DNA from 2 places in the Sphingobacterium sp. R2 genome. Region 1 is predicted to be linked to the other one. Evidence: riboswitches for the same ligand, from Rfam matches in the RefSeq annotation. Region 1 holds a riboswitch; the other holds the start of a gene.
What was found. A riboswitch is a leader RNA that binds a small molecule or an ion and turns the genes downstream of it on or off. The one in region 1 is predicted to bind S-adenosylmethionine.

Region 1 (5,616 bases):
CTGTTTTGTTTCGTATAGCCCATAATTGCAGGCACCAATAACCCCAATAATGGATTGACCAGAAAGGTAAGCGATGCTAAATATAAGGCTTTAATACTTCCTGTTTGATTGTTGTCGATACTGATTTGATTTACATTTGGCATAATGAGTTGTTCTAATGGTATTTCCAAAATTTGACTGATCTGTTTGAGACTAAATCCACTGATTTCTTCCGTGCCTTTTTCTATGCTTTGCACAGTTCTTAGCGATACACCTGCTCGATCAGCGAGTTCCTGCTGCGTTAGTCCCTTACGTTTTCTTGATAGTTTGATGAATTGATTAGCTGGCTGACTTTCCATGGTTCAAAGATGGGGAAATTGTCAGTGAATTTTAGTGAAATTGATGCGACAATAATATGCCAATATCGTTCTGAACAATATAACATGTTAATAATCAAAAGTTTTTGTAATTTGGTAAATATTTTGAATCTTTGCAATTCAACAGAATAATTAATAAAAACGGAAGAATATGTTTGCAATATTAAAAAATCCCGCTTCGTCCACAGAGAAGATTCTCGGGAATATTCTTCGGAATACGGCCCTTTCCTAATCTTCTTTCTTAATACGTTAAGTAACCTAGGTTGCTATTGGCTAAAACTTGGCCCTCTAAATGGTAGTCCACTTGTCCAATATGCTTAGCTTAAAGCTTAATTAAGGAGTTTTAAAATCCAGTACTTTCAAAGTTATTGTGAAAGCTGGATGTGAATGTTATGTTTTAGAAAATTTTATGAATTCAGTCAATAAATATGTCCTTCAGGCACTGGATAACTATCCGATATATTTGGAGGAGACAATAGAGTCCTTATCTTATGCGCTATCCTATGATGAGTCCAATACAATGGCGCTTTGTTTGATGGGAAGAGTTCATGCCGAACAGTTGTTTGATTATGAGCAGGCAAAAAGGTATTTCCAGGAAGCCTTGGCGCATAATGTGCGGGCAGTGGAAGTTTATCCTTATTTCATTCAGACATTGATTGATATGGGAGAATATGAAGCTGCAAAAAAAACGATTAAATTCGCTTTGACACTTCCGGGGATGCCTCTGGCAGGGATCTGGCTAAAGAAAGCACTTCTATTTGAAAAATTAAGAAAATACAAAAAGGCGTTGAAGGCGTTAAAAATCGCGAAACTTGAAAATGTTGATCTTGATTTTTCGTCAAGCCTGAAGTCGATTGAGGAGCGGATTAGAGGAAAGCAGGAAATTAGTAAAGGTAGTGGGAAGATTAGGAAGAAAGAAAGTAATCCTGATCATAAGTAGGCCCTTGATCTGGCTACAATTTTTAGATTAATATGCGAAAAAAAAAGCCCTAGGTGAGATTTCACCTAGGGCTTAATCAATAGCGTTTAGGAATTATTCTGCTCTTAAGATTTTGGCAGCTTCCACCATAGATTCTAAAGCTGCTTTGGTTTCTGGCCAAGCACGGGTCTTCAATCCGCAGTCAGGATTAACCCAAAGTTGTTCTGCCGGAACTACTGCTTTTGCTTTACGCAATAGATCTACCATCTCGTCTTTGCTGGGCACACGTGGAGAGTGAATATCATAAACACCCGGACCAATATCATTTGGATATTTAAAGTCGCCAGCGAAAGCATTCAATAATTTCATTTGAGAACGTGAAGTCTCGATCGTGATAACATCAGCATCCATTGCAGCGATATCTTCGATTACATTATTGAATTCTGAATAACACATGTGTGTGTGAATTTGTGTATCGTTTTCTACATTTGAAGAAGAAACACGGAAAGCACGTACTGCCCAGTTTAAGTAATCTTTCTGATCAGCCTTACGTAAAGGTAATCCTTCACGGATAGCTGGTTCATCAATTTGAATAATTTTGATACCTGCTTTTTCCAAAGCTTGTACTTCATCCAGGATAGCCAAAGCAATTTGGTAAGTTGTTGTTGAACGCGGTTGATCGTTACGTACGAAAGACCATTGTAAGATGGTAACCGGACCAGTCAACATACCTTTCACCGGACGGTTTGTCAACGATTGTGCGTAAGATGACCAACGTACAGTCATGTCCTTTGGACGGTAAACGTCACCATAGATAATCGGAGGTTTAACACAACGAGAACCGTAAGACTGAACCCAACCGTTTTGTGTGAAAGCGTAGCCAGCTAGTTGTTCACCGAAGTATTCAACCATGTCATTACGCTCAAATTCGCCGTGTACTAATACGTCGATATCCAATTGCTCTTGAAGACGGATGGTGTTTTCCGTTTCTTCTGCGATTGCTTTATCGTATTCCTCTTGAGTAATAGCACCTTTTTTCAAATCTGCTCTCCATTTACGAACATCTTTTGTTTGTGGAAAAGAACCTATCGTTGTGGTAGGGAATGCCGGCAAGTTAAATTTCGCTTGTTGCGCTGCTTTACGGTCTGCAAATGATGAAGTACGTTTTGCATCGTCATCAGTGATATTGCTTGTACGTGTCTTAACTTCAGGTTTGTGAATTAATGGAGAAGTGCGGCGGCTCTCAGCAGCAGCTTTGTTCGCTTCAAAACGTTTCGCTGTTTCCGCATCAACTTCGCCTTCTGCCAGTACAGCTAAGTCTTTCACTTCAGCTAATTTTTGTTTGGCAAAAGCTAACCAATTCTTTACTTCAGCAGGTAATGATTGTTCATTATGCTCATTATCTAGGTCAAAAGGAACATGCAACAATGATGAAGAAGGAGCCACCCAAACGCGGTCTTTTCCTAATGCATCAACAGCCTGTTTGATTTTAACCAATGATTTTTCGTAATCATTTTTCCAGATGTTACGACCTTCAACAATACCTAAAGATAATGTTAATGAAGCTGGAACTTTAGCTAGTACCGTATCCAATTGGTTTTCACCACGTACCAGATCCAAATGTAAAGCATGGACAGGTAAGTTAACTGCGATATCTTCGTTGTCTTTTAAAGCTTCGAAGTAAGTCGTTGCGATTAATTTGATATTTTTTGCTGCTGCAGCTAATTTTTCGAAAGTAGGTTGATATAAAGCTTTTACTTTAGCATCTAAATCCAAAGCTAAGAAAGGCTCGTCAATCTGGACATATTGTGCACCAGCATCAGCTAGTTTAGCCAATATTTCCTCGTATACAGGAACAAGTTTATCCAATAAATCGATACGGTCGAAGCCAGTTTCTTTTTCTTTACCGATCAATAGGTAAGTGATCGGACCGAGTAAAACTGGTTTAGTATCAATGCCCAAGGATTTTGCTTCGTTGTATTCGTTTAAGAATTTTTCAGAAGTCAATTTAAATTCTTGATCTTTTGTAAATTCTGGTACCATGTAATGGTAGTTGGTATCTAACCACTTGGTCATTTCCATTGCAGTCACGTCGATTCCTTCCTGTTGGAAACCACGAGCCATAGCGAAATATAGATCTAAACTGTAATTGTTGTCTACTTTATTCAATAAAGAATGGTAACGGGCAGGAATTGCACCAACCGTAAGGGTTAAATCCAATACTTGATCGTAAAAGGAGAAATCATTGGAAGGGATCAAATCTATTCCAGCATCTTTTTGTGTTTTCCAATTGCCTTCACGTATTTTTTTTGCGGTATCCAATAATTCCTCAACAGAAGATTTTTTAGCCCAATAGGCCTCATTGGCTTTTTTCAATTCGCGGAACGCGCCCACACGAGGGTAACCTAAATTGTTAGTCAATAACATAATGAATGTTTTTAATATTTTTTTTCAACTATATTTCTTGCTAGAGAGAGAAGGACACACTAGAATTTGGTGACTTCGGCTTATCATTCCCATATACAATGGGTAGAATTTAGCACCTTGTCAAGGGACAGGTTGCTAAGGCTTCATCGGGTCTATTCCCTCTGCCTTTCTCTATAAGCGATGCTAAGGTAACGTAATTATTTTAAAAATGCAAATTTTTTAGAAAAGTGTATTTATTTTTTATATTCTACTAAGAATAAAATTGTTTTTTTCTCTTCTTTTCATCGAATTATTACTTTATTTCATAATTCTATACACTATAGACAAAAAAAATGGGAATGATCCTATTACTCCTTCCCTCTGTTTTTAGCTTACCAAAAGTTTGTAACCTTTTCCATGTACATTTACAATCTCCACTTTACTATCCTCTTTCAAATATTTTCGAAGTTTACTGAGAAAGACATCCATACTTCTACCCGTAAAATAGTTGTCATCATGCCATATTTTTAATAAAGCCTCCTCTCTTGTCAATACATCATTTTTCTTTAGGCAGAGCAGGCGTAATAGTTCAGCCTCTTTAGTCGATAGTTTTTGCATCTGCCCTTTATAGGAAATCTGCTGGCTTGTATAATCAAAGAAATAATCGCCAATTTCAAATTTGTCTGCAACGATCTCTTCCTCTTTATCACGAACACTGCGTTTAAGCAGAGCATTGATGCGAAGTAACAATTCCTCAACGCGAAACGGCTTGGTGATATAATCATCTCCTCCAAGTTCAAAAGCTTCAGTTTTATCTTCCATCATACCTTTTGCTGTGGCAAAGATTATAGGAACAGTATTGTTCGTTTTTCTGATTTCACGCCCAACCGAGAAGCCGTCTTTTTTAGGCATCATCACATCGAAGATGCAGAGGTCGTAGTTATTTTTCTTGAATTGGGATATTGCTTCATCACCATCTGTACATAGTGTGACGTCAAATTTTCCCTTTAATTCGAGATAGTCTTTTAAAAGATCCCCTAAATTAGGATCGTCTTCTGCTAATAATATCTTTTGCATAATGAATACTTTAAATTTTAACGAATTCCCTTGATGCTGATAAATCAGCTTCCTCTACCTTTAAAATTCTTTTACAGAGGAAATATACAAAAAAGGAACCTTTTATTTTTTTGTAGGCAATATTACCTCAAAGGTCGTGCCCTTATCTTTTTCGCTTTTAACCGTAATTTTTCCATTCAGTCTCCTCAGAATATCTTGTACATAACTTAGACCGAGACCAAATCCTTTTACATTGTGGACATTCCCCGTAGGTATGCGGTAAAACTGGTCAAAAATCTTTTGAAGGTGATCTCGGCTCATACCGATACCATTGTCAGCTATAGTGACCACAATACTATCACCGACGTTTTTTGATTGTATATTCACATGTAGATCACCTTTGTTGTATTTAATTGCATTATCCAATAGGTTATAAAATACGTTTGAGAAATGCAGTTCGTCGCCAACGACGATATCTTTAGTGGCTGCCAGATCAATAGTAAATTTTCCGCCAATATTCTGCATTCTGAGCTGCATACTGTCTGTAACCGCAGAAACAAGATCGTTAATATGAACATCTACCTGATCTAATTTTAAGGTTTCTTTTTCTAGTCGAGCTAAATCAAGTACACGTTCAATGTGATTTCCTAATCTAACATTCTCGTCGTAAATGATATTGGCCAATTTTTGAACGCGTTTATGGTCGGCATTGATATCGGGGTCCTTAAGCGATTCACTAGCAATCATGATAGTCGCAACTGGCGTCTTAAACTCATGTGTCATGTTGTTGATAAAATCTGTTTTCATCTCCGAAACTTTCTTTTGTCTAAAGATGATAATCAACGTGTATGCAAAACACCCTACTAATAAAAAAAGTAG
Region 2 (5,616 bases), 2.0 Mb from region 1:
AGGAGAAAAATTATGTAGACACCAAACTCCATCTCTATAGCCGCCGGTTAATTGAACTTTGTGTGAAAGCACAGGCAGGCACCCTCTTGTTGGTCAACCAATCCAATAAGGAGGAAATTGCCAAAGGCGATAAATTCTTACTGCGAAACTGGAGCTACTACGGTCTTATCGAAAAAATTAAATACAAAGCTAAAATGGTCGGGATCAACATTATCATCGAATAGATCAATCCAATTTTTTCCCTTTATAAAACTTGCTCCATGCATCCCCGGCATAGCCGTTATCCAAATATTCAAAGGTTGAAGCACTCGCTCCTTTCAACTCCTGGCCGCGATAGAAGACCGTCCAGGAGTCTTTTGCATACCCTCCCCCAAGTGCTTTAAAGGTGGATGCCGAAGCGCCGTTAACTTTTATTCCCTGATAATAGACTGCCCAGGGGTCTACGGCATAGCCATTTCCGATTGATTTGAAAGAGTTGGGGCTGCCGCCCTCGACTTTAATTCCACGGTAAAAAAGATTCCAGGCGTCTTTGGCATAGCCATCATCAAGGTATTCAAACGTTGAAGCAGAAGCCCCTTCCACTTTCTGATTTTTATAAAAAACAGACCAATTGTCCTTGGAATATTGACCACCAAGAGGCTGTGTGGTAGGACCAGCAAATCTCTCGTTCTTTTCGCCCCTATAATAGCTGTTCCAATGATCTTTCGCATACCCCCGACCGAGATTTTCAAAGCTCGAAGCGTTTGCCCCATTAATTTCCTTGCCTAAATAGTAGACTTTCCACGTATCTTTGCTGTAACCATTTCCCAGTGTCTTAAAGGTGGAAGTTGTTGCGTCCAACAATGGCTTGCCATAAAAATAAACTCTCCAAGCATCACTAGCATAACCGTCGCAAAGAAATTGGAAAGTAGATGGGCTGGCATCAGTTAGAATTGACCCCCGAAAATAGACTTTCCAGGTGTCTTTTGCATAACCATCACCTAAAAACTGAAAAGAACCGGCATTGGCATTGACAATTTCTTTACCACGATAGTAAATACGACCGCCAATTTTGGCATAGCCGTCTCCCAACTGGTCTTGATGGATATAGGCACTGCTATTTTCGTATTTGCTATTATCAACATAGACATCGCTGGCAGAGCCAAGCAGAAGAAGGGCGAGCATGGTTTTGAAGGAAATAGCTAGTATCATATCGCGTTTGGACTAAAATAGAAGAATTCTTGTTTGTGTACGTGTTAATGAGACCGCAATATAAGGTAAAAGTTTAGTTGTCGATTGATTTTTTGCAGATAATACGCAGTGTTTTTTCCTGCGTTCTTTGGTATTTCTTTGCCTATTCTTTGGTACTTCTTCGCTCCTGCTAGGAGATTGGCTTGGCATTGGTTTGCTCTTTCTCTGCTTATTCCTTGCTGTTTCTTTGCCGTTTCTCTGCTGTTTCTTTGCCGTTTCTCTGCTGTTTCTCTGCTGTTTCTTTGCCGTTTCTCTGCTGTTTGATTGGTGTTTTTTAGCTGTTTCTCTGCTAAAATGGTAACTAAATAGCAACCAGTCGGCAAAGAATAGGCAAACAAGGGGGCTAGTAAGCCCCTAGGATACCTTAAGCGAATACGACCAATCACCCTAGAGAAGGCAAATGCGATCGCAAAAATGCGGTCTATGGGATACAAGGTTGAATAGGTAACACTTATTTTGTTTGCTGCAAATGTATTTCAGGAAAGGAGTAGGTTGAATCCTGTATGGTGGTAAAAAGAGAATAATCGGTGTAATCCGGAACGGCTATCCTTAGAAGATAGCTCCCCTTTTTTAACACCTTGATCTTAAATTCGCCATTGCTATTCCTAACGGTATCCCGACCTAATAAGGCCAAGGGCTCCCTTTCCGTATTGGATACAAAGGTTTCAATTATGAAATAACCAACCGGATTGTACTGGTGGTCAACTAAACGGCCAGTAATACGGTATGCGGGGTTAGTAAGTAGCCCATAAAGTGAACAACAGAATAGTAGTGCTTTTAGCATATTTTTTCAAGTGTGATGCTCGATAACATAAACGTATCCAGCTGATGAATCTTAAAACGGTGACCGTCATCTGATGAATGCAACGACGATCTATGCAAAGATAGCCCCGCTTTGTCAATGGATAGCTATCACAAGTTTATGAAAAACTATCATTTTGCATTTTCTGCTTATAGGCGTAAGGAGATATGCCCGTTAGTTTTTTAAAAAATCTGGAAAGATTATTAGGATCGCTGAAATGAAGTTCAACGGCAATTTGGGCGATAGACTGCTCGTCCAGGAGAAGCCGCTGTTTGATTTCTTGAACTTTTCGGCGTTGGATTAGGTGGATTGGACTGTGGCCCGTATAAGCTTTAATTTGACGATTCAGCTCATTGCGATGTATTTTCAGTAAGTCCGCGTATTGATTGCAGTTCAGGTTGGAGTTGACATGCTCTTCCATGAGCATTTTAAATCGCGTCAGCAAATTATTGTTCGAGCCTTCATTGGCTATATGGTGAAATGCGCGAAATAGCCGATCCAGCCGCAGTAAAATACTGGCAAGGAATGCGCGAATCATATTGGGACTGTCGGATCGAAATGTTCCGATCTCAAAAACAATTTCGGAAAGCAGGATTTTAAATACCTCGAAATCATGAGTTGCTGCGACAATATAGGGCGAAAATGAATAGTTGTAAAAATAGGGTAGTTTATATACAAGTGTCTTATCCTGAAAGAACGATTCCAAAAACTCAGGTTTGAAGATTAAATGGAATCCTTTGACGCTATTTTTATCAAATTCATATTGCTTGATCTGATTGGGAAAAGCGAATAAAATGGTTCCTGGGCATAGATCAATACGTTTTTCATTGGTATATGCCACCCCGCTTCCCTGTTCAAAAAACATGATCTCAAAAAAGTTGATGGTGTGTGGTTCGGCTTCAAAAATCAGGTCGGTATTGTCCTCAAACCGATGGGCATCCATCGCTAAGGGAAAGCCGTATTTACTGTTTTCAAAATCAAAATATCGCATACTCATGTATTCAACTAAATTGCAACCGTTTAAGCGCTCAGGCTGCGGTGATAAAGATAACAGTTTTTATGAAATTGTCGACCCCGACGAAAAAGCGATTATCCTGTCAAATCTTTGTCAATACGTACGGTAAAACTCGGAATATTTGGTCAAGTCGTATTTCTTTTGTATATTGCTGGTTATGAGTTTTAAAGAAAAATTAGAGAACTGGCGCACGTCAATCAATCGCGCCGGTAGTGGTGAGGAATTGTATATTTTGCTTTTGAACTACAAAAAGTTTATCAATAAAAATTGGATGGACGATTTTGGCGATCCGGGCAACTGGAAATCGGAATTAAATCAGGTCATCAGCAAAGTAAGAACGAAAGTGGATGTGGCAGAAATTCAAAATTGCGACGATCTCTCGTCCTACAAAGACGACGCTCGGCAAACAGCCCATTCGCTCAATCATACATTAAGATATCATCACTCATTGACGAAAGAGTAGGCTAGGCCTACTCTTTTTTTGTTTATAGGGCATTACTGTAAAGGAATCAGGACATTCTGTTCCAAGCGTACAGGTACCTGCTTCACCGAGGTGAAACCGTCTTCCTTGGAAATAATATTAGAAAGATCAAGTCCCCTTTTTGAAAACGTACTGATCAAAGCTGTCCTGAAGGTAGCTTTCGATGATCCCCAGCCTTGTCCTAAAATGGTGTCGTTGTTGAGCTGGATCAGTTCATCTGTGGAGTAATAACTGAATTTTTCCAGTAAATGTTGGTAAAGATTTGTTGTAGTAGCCATACAATTTAAAAATTTAAAGGATTAAACCATAAACTGTATCCAGATCTTATTGGGAAAATAATCGTTCTGCGACGTTTATTTTGGTCGAAACCCGTATTAATTTACCACCGCGGTGCCTCCACTCGGTTGGTATTGCATCATGCAATTCTGAATACTCTACAAATATAGTAGATTATTTTTTATAATGAAATTTTTTTTTGTTTTTAAGGTTAAATGGGCGTTAGCTACAGAAATAGGGAGGTCAAAGCGAGGCGGGGTGTTGGCTGTGATTTGGTTATAAAGCGGTTAGCTGGATGGGAAATTTATCATGTTACTGTAATCTCATCGAAAATACTTTAAAAAGCAGAGATAACACAATACTTTTGCGCCATGAATAGAATTGCGGAAATTAACGAATACATTGCTGCTGAACGCGAAGTATTATTGCAACACCCTTTATACCGTAAAGTCAAAACGATCAAAAATTTACGTTCTTTTACCGAAGGGCATGTGTATGCTGTATGGGATTTTATGTCTTTATTAAAAGCTTTACAGATCAAATTAACCTGTACCACACTTCCATGGTTCGCCAGTGAACATCCTTCAACGCGCTATTTGATTAATGAAATTGTATTGGCAGAAGAGTCGGATGAATATATCGATGGACGTCGATTAAGCCATTTTGAGATGTATCTCGACGCCATGTCTGCTATGGGGGCCGATCTCCATTTGATCAATAAATTTATTGCCAATGCCAAAAAATCGGATAATATATTCGATGTTATAGCAATGACAACATTGGATAAGCGAATCAAAGATTTTCTGAATTTTACATTTGAAGTGATTGCCGAGGGCGAGGTGCATAAAATTGCGGCGGTGTTTACCTTTGGACGTGAAGACCTCATCCCCGGAATGTTTACGTCTATTTTAGAAGAAATTAAAGCGAATTTCCCCACAGCCAATTTAGACAGTTTTATTTATTATTTTCAGCGGCATATTGATTTAGATGGTGACGAACACGGTCCATTGGCGATGCAGATGATTACAGATCTTGCGAAGGACGATGAGGTTAAATGGACGGAAATGAAGGAAATTAGTAAAGTTGCGCTGCAAAAAAGAATTCAACTGTGGAATGCAATTGAAGATTCCTTATATGGATAATACGCTAAGCAGATGTTGGAGAAATGCCTTTCAAATCAGCATTTGAAAGGCATTTCTGTATACTGTATAACAAGTCTTATTTATCCGTTATCTTGCAATATCATGCACGAGCTGTTTATTGAAGTCGCGTTCTTTCGAAAGCCAGTCGATTACTTCAAAAAGTCTGGCGATTGATAGGCTGGATTGGGATAGGTATAAAACCCTTCCCCGGTAGCGACGCCTAATTTGTTCTTGTCTATAAAATGTTCTTTGAGATAGGCTACAGTTTTTATCTTTATGGGATCATTGGTTGCCTCGGCACTCATTTTGTTAATATTATAGGCTGTTGTGATGCCAACGATATCGAGTATGCCAAAGGGGCCTGTTGGCGCTCCCGTGGCAACCATCCAAGTCTTGTCGATCGTTTGGGCATCGGCTACTTCGTTGACCAAAAGATCCGTTGCTGCCGAAAGTAATGGGACAAGTAAGGAGTTTACAATATAGCCAGGCTGCTCCTTATGCAGCGGTAGGGCAACCATGCCAATGGATTTTGCAAAGTTTACAACCTGCTCAAATACCGTTTTGTCTGTACCCGGATGGCCCATAATTTCTGCTGTATTGTGCTTCCAGATTTCATTGGCAAAATGTAGCGCCAGGAACTTCTCTGGACGGCCAGTTTCTTGGGCAAACT

Region 2: linked by a shared signal. The riboswitch ahead of VXM68_RS21820 (5-oxoprolinase) and the one ahead of metE (5-methyltetrahydropteroyltriglutamate--homocysteine S-methyltransferase) in region 1 are both predicted to bind S-adenosylmethionine.

What each region holds. Positions count from the first base shown of each region.
Region 1 is NZ_CP142884.1:1,825,961-1,831,576, forward strand. Features, by position in the region: gene VXM68_RS07555 (helix-turn-helix domain-containing protein) at 1-338, opposite strand, end outside; gene VXM68_RS07560 (hypothetical protein) at 766-1,296, shown strand; gene metE (5-methyltetrahydropteroyltriglutamate--homocysteine S-methyltransferase) at 1,390-3,702, opposite strand; SAM riboswitch class I at 3,780-3,882, opposite strand; gene VXM68_RS07570 (response regulator transcription factor) at 4,069-4,758, opposite strand; gene VXM68_RS07575 (sensor histidine kinase KdpD) at 4,861-5,616, opposite strand, start outside.
Region 2 is NZ_CP142884.1:5,217,457-5,223,072, reverse strand. Features, by position in the region: gene VXM68_RS21850 (hypothetical protein) at 1-224, shown strand, start outside; gene VXM68_RS21845 (DKNYY domain-containing protein) at 226-1,191, opposite strand; gene VXM68_RS21840 (hypothetical protein) at 1,236-1,664, opposite strand; gene VXM68_RS21835 (hypothetical protein) at 1,682-2,014, opposite strand; gene VXM68_RS21830 (AraC family transcriptional regulator) at 2,151-3,029, opposite strand; gene VXM68_RS21825 (hypothetical protein) at 3,205-3,510, shown strand; gene VXM68_RS21820 (5-oxoprolinase) at 3,543-3,806, opposite strand; SAM-I-IV-variant riboswitch at 3,873-3,966, opposite strand; gene VXM68_RS21815 (DUF3050 domain-containing protein) at 4,176-4,946, shown strand; gene VXM68_RS21810 (3-hydroxyacyl-CoA dehydrogenase) at 5,096-5,616, opposite strand, start outside.